2 linked regions of the Thermogutta terrifontis genome follow. The protein of the gene in region 2 binds, or shares a complex with, the protein of the main gene of each other region. Links are inferred from orthologs where the notes say so. Each region holds a gene or a part of one and is shown on either strand. Other genes may lie near its edges.

The links.
Region 1: the proteins of THTE_RS08680 (region 2) and mnmG are in contact, whole or in part, in a solved structure (PDB 9HIP), measured with the Escherichia coli proteins. The link is inferred for Thermogutta terrifontis from one-to-one orthologs.

The regions. Positions count from the first base shown.
Region 1 is NZ_CP018477.1:2,592,029-2,595,261, forward strand. What follows is about bases 196-3,106. They hold mnmG (tRNA uridine-5-carboxymethylaminomethyl(34) synthesis enzyme MnmG), read right to left. Parts: upstream 2,698-3,106; coding sequence 694-2,697; downstream 196-693. Other genes in these bases: THTE_RS09610 (PTS sugar transporter subunit IIA), read right to left, coding at 2,716-3,106. Outside these bases: more of THTE_RS09610, read right to left, coding at 3,107-3,233. UniProt on the Escherichia coli protein: NAD-binding protein involved in the addition of a carboxymethylaminomethyl (cmnm) group at the wobble position (U34) of certain tRNAs, forming tRNA-cmnm(5)s(2)U34.
Region 2 is NZ_CP018477.1:2,328,007-2,331,189, forward strand. The notes cover bases 95-2,955. They hold THTE_RS08680 (tRNA modification GTPase), read left to right. Parts: upstream 95-743; coding sequence 744-2,168; downstream 2,169-2,955. Other genes in these bases: THTE_RS08675 (YidC/Oxa1 family insertase periplasmic-domain containing protein), read left to right, coding at 95-729; rbsK (ribokinase), read left to right, coding at 2,260-2,955. Outside these bases: more of THTE_RS08675, read left to right, coding at 1-94; more of rbsK, read left to right, coding at 2,956-3,183. UniProt on the Escherichia coli protein: Exhibits a very high intrinsic GTPase hydrolysis rate. Involved in the addition of a carboxymethylaminomethyl (cmnm) group at the wobble position (U34) of certain tRNAs, forming tRNA-cmnm(5)s(2)U34.

The sequences.
Region 1 (3,233 bases), 260 kb from region 2 along the record:
GAGTTTTTCATCCCTGACTCCGTGATGCGATACATCACAGCCTATGTCGATCTGCCCGTTACTGTGGAGCGCGTCTCCAAGATCTACGACGGCTTCCGCGGTGAGGGAGCTTTCCAGCGACAGGTTCTCGATGAGATGAATCGAGGATTGCAGCTCGACGTGGTTCGGGATGTACTGCCGGCGTCCACCGGGCGAATCACCATCGCACAGTGGATCGAGCGTCCAATCCGCCTTAACAGTGCCGCTAGCGGTTTTGTGATGGAAATGAAGGATGAGCAGATTGCCGCCAAACTCGTCGAGGCGATTGCTCAATCCGATTCCCAAATCTTTGAAAAAAAGGAATTCGGACAACGAAGTTACTACATTTCGAGCCGACAACGTCCGGAATGGTTTCCTGAAAACATGCGACTTCCCGTCCCCTGTTTCGCAGCGATTGATCAATACGTCGTCCAGACGGACAGCCCGGCGTTCATGGAACAGATACTCATGACCGCGGACGCCCCCGAAAAGTCTCTCGCAGAGTCTCTGGAATACAAACTGGTGCGGGGTCGGATTAAAGCGCTGGCCGGGACCGATAGTCCCTCTGTGTTCATATTCACCCGGCCAGATAGCGTACTCGAGATGTGGTACGAGGCTTTTCTGACGAGGAATTCCTTTATGGTCCAGGCCATCGAGGGTGACGCACCCAAGGATTCAGTCGGAATGGCCATCGTCCAGGCAATCAAAGACGGGAAGCTCCCTCCTGTGGATGTCCTCAAACGATATTTCGCTCCCCAGGGCGGATTGCTCATCGACGATGCGACCGGCTTGCACCTCGTCTTCTTTGACCTGCGTAAAAAGCTCCCCTGAGGTTGCTGAAACTGAATGATCTGGTCGGCTACGCCGTTCCAGATAGAGGGCAAGCACTGCCAGATCCGCGGGCGTGATGCCGCTAATCCGGCCCGCCTGAGCAAAGTCTCGGGGCCTGATTTTGGAGAATTTCTCCCGGGCCTCTGCCCGCAAATGCGGCACGGAAAAGTAGTCAATGTCGTCCGGAATTCGCTTTTCCGCCAATCGGCGTTGCTGTTCGATGGCCGCCTCTTCCCGCGCAAGATATCCGGCATATTTGATATCAATGACGACTTGCTCCACGACTTCGCGCGGGAACTCCGCAAGGGAGGGCGCTATTGACACAATATCCTCCCAAGAAACCTCTGGCCTGGTGAGAAGTCGGGAAACCGGAACTCCGCCGTGCCGCGTGGCCTCCAGGACAGCCCGAAGCCGTTCAATCGCCTCGACCTTTTGCACAAATCGGTTCCAGCGTGCATCGTCCACCAGTCCCAGCTCGCGCCCCAGAGGCGTCAACCGGCGGTCGGCATTATCGTGACGCAACCGCAGCCGATATTCCGCCCGGCTGGTAAACATACGATACGGCTCATCCACCCCCCGGGTGACCAGGTCATCGATCATCACGCCGATGTAGGCCTGGTCTCTCCTCAGGATGAGGGGATCCTTTCCCCGCAGCTTCAGCACGGCGTTAATCCCGGCGATCAACCCCTGCCCAGCGGCTTCTTCGTAACCCGTCGTGCCGTTGACCTGCCCGGCAAGGAAAAGCCCCTCCACACGTTTCGTTTCGAGCGATAGATGGAGCTGATCAGGCGGGAGGTAATCGTATTCAATCGCGTACCCGTAGCGGATGATCTCCGCCTTTTCAAGCCCCGTGATCTCGCGAATCATGGCTTCCTGCACGTCCCGCGGAAGGCTTGTGGAAAGCCCATTCACGTAGATTTCCAGCGTGTTACGCCCTTCCGGTTCCAGGAAAAGTTGATGCCGCGGCCGGTCGGGAAACCGCACGATTTTGATTTCCACCGACGGACAATAGCGCGGTCCCGTGGATTGAATCTGCCCTGTGAACATCGGTGCCCGGTGCAGATTCTGCCGGATGATCTCATGAACCCTTTCGTTCGTGTAGGTAATCCAGCACGGCAATTGGGGCTGCGTGATTTCATTCGTCATGAAAGAAAAAGGCACAGGATGCTCGTCCCCGTGCTGGATCTCAAGTCGGGAATAGTCTATGGTCCGGCCATTGAGTCGAGGCGGCGTTCCTGTCTTAAACCGCGAAACAACGAACCCAAGCTGGCGGAGCGACCGGCTCAGTCCAACGACGGCCTCCTCCCCTGCTCGGCCGCCCACCATGGTCTTATCTCCAAAGTGAAGCAGCCCCTGCATGAACGTTCCAGCACACACGACGACACAGGGCGCCCGATAAATGGCTCCCCCACGGACCAGCACGCCGGTAATGCGGGTCCTCCCCCGTGCCTCTTCAACCAGCAACTCCTCGGCCGTCTCCTGCCGAAGCGATAGATTATCCTGCGACTCGCAGATACGTTTTACTTCCTGATGATAAGCAAGTTTATCTGCCTGAGCGCGGGGACCGTGCATCGCCGGCCCCTTCCGTCGATTGAGGAGCCGAAACTGGATGGCCGTGCGGTCGATTGCAAGGCCCATGGCACCACCGAGGGCATCAATCTCGCGAACGATTTGCCCCTTGGCCACGCCCCCTATGGCGGGGTTGCAGCTCATCTTGGCGATGGTATCGAGGTTGCTTGTGAGCAGAGCAGTTCTTGCACCCATCCGTGCGGCTGCCAGGGCCGCCTCCACCCCTGCATGCCCAGCCCCAATGACGATAACGTCATATTCATATGTGCTTATGTCCATGGGCCTACGATGATTTTGCTAACTTTCCGATGGAAAATCCTTGCGACGGGTCGTGATCGCCAGACAATCGTACATGACCCGGCCATTCTGATACACCATTTTACTCCTGCGAATGATTCGCCAACCCCCATTCTGGAAGTAACCATCCGTTTCGATCCGTTCTGCCAACCCCGCCACAGTCTCAAGATACCGGGCTAAACCCGCATGTTGTGTGAGTATGATCGGTTTAAAGTCGGGACCAACCACCAGCATGACCGGTTCGATGATCAGGTTGGAAAGATCTGTGATCGGTGTCGGTTCAATCCGCGGTCGCTGGAGACGAATCATTCGGGCACGGCTATCCGGCCCGACCATTTCTTTCGCTGAGCTGATCAGATCGAGCAGACGATCGCGAACTTCATTGATTTCCCGGGCCTCGTTAATCTTTTCCCAACCCGGATAGTTCTGGATTGCCTTCGCCAGCAGGGAAACCTCCCGAAGATACTGATTGCGCTGGTTCTCCGGGACGAGATACATCGTGATGATCGTAACCGGGG
Region 2 (3,183 bases):
CAGAAGATGCAAGAGCTCCAGCCGGAGATTAAGAAAATCCAGGAAAAATATAAAGACCTTCAGGAACGTAATCGCGCAACACAGGAGCTGTTTCGGCAGCATAATTATAACCCATTCTCCGGATGTTTGGTTTTATTCATACAATTGCCGATTTTTATCGGTTTGTATAAAGCCCTTGCCATTGACGTGGAGTTGCGTCAGGCACCATTGATTTCGGAAAGCATTCGCTGGTGTTCCAATCTGGCAGCCCCCGACATGCTTTTCGACTGGAGTTTTCTCTGGCCGGAGTGGTTCAACCGCGGGCACGGGATGTTTGGACTCGGCCCGTATTTCAATATCCTACCGGTTCTCACAATAGCCCTTTTTCTGTGGCAGCAGAAGCGGATGATGCCGCCGCCCGCGGATGAGCAGGCTGCGGTGCAGCAGAAGGTCATGAATTTCATGATGATCTTTATGGGAATCCTTTTCTATAAAGTCCCCAGCGGGTTGTGTCTTTACTTTATTGCGTCGAGTTTATGGGGCATGGCAGAACGCGAAATTCTACTGAAGACGGTAAAGAAACCTGACAAGACCAGGAAAGCAAAACGCGACTGGAAAAACACATGGCAGAAGATACAGAGTGCAATCCCCGACTGGCTCAAAGCACTCGTCAAAGCCGCGGATAAGCGGTACGCGGAAAAGATGCCTCGTGAAAGGCAGCGTCCCCCCGCAAAACGCACACGCGTCTGAATATCAAGAAATCCATGTGGCAGCAGGCCCATGATACCATCGCCGCAGTGGCAACCGCCTTTGGGCGTGGTGCCCGGCAAATCATTCGAATCTCTGGCCCTGAGGCGTGGCAGGCGGTGAGGCGCGTTGTTTTTCCGGAGAGCCTCCCTTCAGAGGAACCTCTTCAGCCAGTGGTCGTTGCAGCATATCTGGCTTGGGAAGGACTACCCGCACAGGTGCCGTGCGATGTCTTCTACTGGCCCTCAGGCCGAAGTTACACCGGTCAGGCAGTGGTGGAAATTCATACGGTATGTTGTGGTCCGCTTGCTCAAGAGATCGTAGCGAGGCTCAAGCTCCGACCTGCCCGTCCTGGGGAATTTACGTTACGGGCGTTTTTGAATGGACGACTTGATTTAACCCAAGCGGAAGCGGTGCTGGGAGTCGTCGAAGCTCGCGAGGTCCGGGAACTTCAGATCGCGCTTCAGCAACTTGCGGGAGGCATTGGTGGGCCTTTACGGGCATTACGGGAAGAACTTCTCAACCTGGTCGCAGACGTGGAAGCAGGCCTCGATTTCGCGGAGGAGGATCTGCCGTTTCTGTCCTGGGAGGAGTTGGAAACCCGAGTAGCCACCGCTGGCAGAACGCTCGAGGAGATTCGACACCAATTTGAACAGCGAGGAGGAAGTACCGAACTTCCCAGGGTGGTTCTGGTTGGGCCACCAAATGCCGGGAAAAGCACGCTTTTTAATGCACTTCTGTCAGCAGAGCGGGCCATCGTGTCGCCGGTACCGGGAACGACGCGTGACTATCTGACGGCCGTCTGCACTTACCGCGGGGTGAGCTTTGAGCTGGTCGATACGGCCGGTGTAGAAAGTTGGTCTGGGACGAAGTCGTTTTCTGCATCCGAAAACATGACAGAGGCGGAGACGTCAACCGGAGATGCGGATTCTTTTATCGCAGGAAAGATGCGGGCGGCCACCCAACAGGCAGCGGAAACGGCTGATTTACAACTCGTTTGCTGGGACGTTACCCAATATTCCCCCCAGGCGGTGCGGCTGAACCGGAATACTCATAACTCGCGGACGCTTCTCGTGCTGACCAAAGCCGATCTGCTGCCGACGGAGAAATCATGCTCGTGGCCGGAAAGTGCGATCCTGGTGAGTGCTCGCCGTAACAGGGGGCTTGAGACGCTCAAGGAGGCCATTGTAAACCGCCTTGTATCGCGACAGGAAACAAGCGCGGGGGTCGTCGCAGTGACGGCTATGCGCTGTCGGGATGCTTTGCAACGGGCGGCCGATTCTCTTCAACAGGCCCACGAACTTATCCGCCGGCGGGAATCTGAAGATTTCATCGCGACCGCTCTCCGCTCCGCTCTCTCTTCGATTGGTGAAATCACGGGTGAGGTTTATTCGGAAGAAATCCTTGCCAGAATTTTCTCGCGGTTCTGCATCGGCAAGTAAATCATCTCGTCTCCCGGCAGGGCCGGTTCTCGGTAGGATTCGCCGCGAGTAAAATCGTCGCGAGCATGTTGAGCCGGCAAGGAGACTGTGAATGAAAGACCGCGTTATCGTCTTGGGCTCCGTAAACACGGATCTTGTGGTCAAAGTGCGCCGCTTGCCCCGGCCGGGAGAAACTGTTATTGGCGGTACCTTCTACCAGAACCAGGGCGGAAAAGGGGCCAATCAGGCGGTGGCTGCTGCCCGATCGGGTGAAAAACCGGTGACGCTCATCGCGGCAGTGGGAAACGACGTTTTTGGGCGGGAAAGCCTGGCAGCGTTACAAAGAGATAGAATCGATCTTACGCATGTCAAGGTAAAGCACAGCATCTCCTCAGGAGTGGCACTCATCATGGTGGATGAGGGTGGTGAAAACGCCATCGCGGTGGCATCTGGTGCGAACACCGCTCTTTCGCCAGCGGATGTCAACGAGGTGCCTGATTCGGTTTTCGAATCGGCTGCTGTCCTGCTGGCCTGCTTCGAAATTCCTGTGGAGACTGTGCGAGCTGGGATGCGCCGTGCCCGACAGTTCGGGGTGACCACCATCCTCAACCCAGCACCTGTTCCCGAAGAACTTCCTGCCGATTTGTTTTCCGACGTGGACATCATGACTCCGAACGAGCATGAGATAGCAAGGCTCTTGCACTTGCCACAGATAGAAGATGAGGCGGGTGTGCGCGATGCGGCGACGCGGTTGTTGGATCGGGGTGTTCGAAATGTCGTTCTTACTCTTGGAGCTCGTGGGTGCTTTTTCGCGGGAGCCGAGGGGACCGGATTCCTTCCTGCTTTTCCAGTAAAAGCTGTCGATACGACAGGTGCAGGGGACGCGTTCAACGGAGCGCTCGCTGCGGCCCTCTCTGAAGGGCGTGCTTGGGGGGACAGTCTCCGATGGGCATCAGCCGCCGCCGCCATTTCGGTGACGCGCGCAGGGGCACAGCCATCGATGCCGTTTCGGCGCGAAATTGAGGATTTTCTGAAG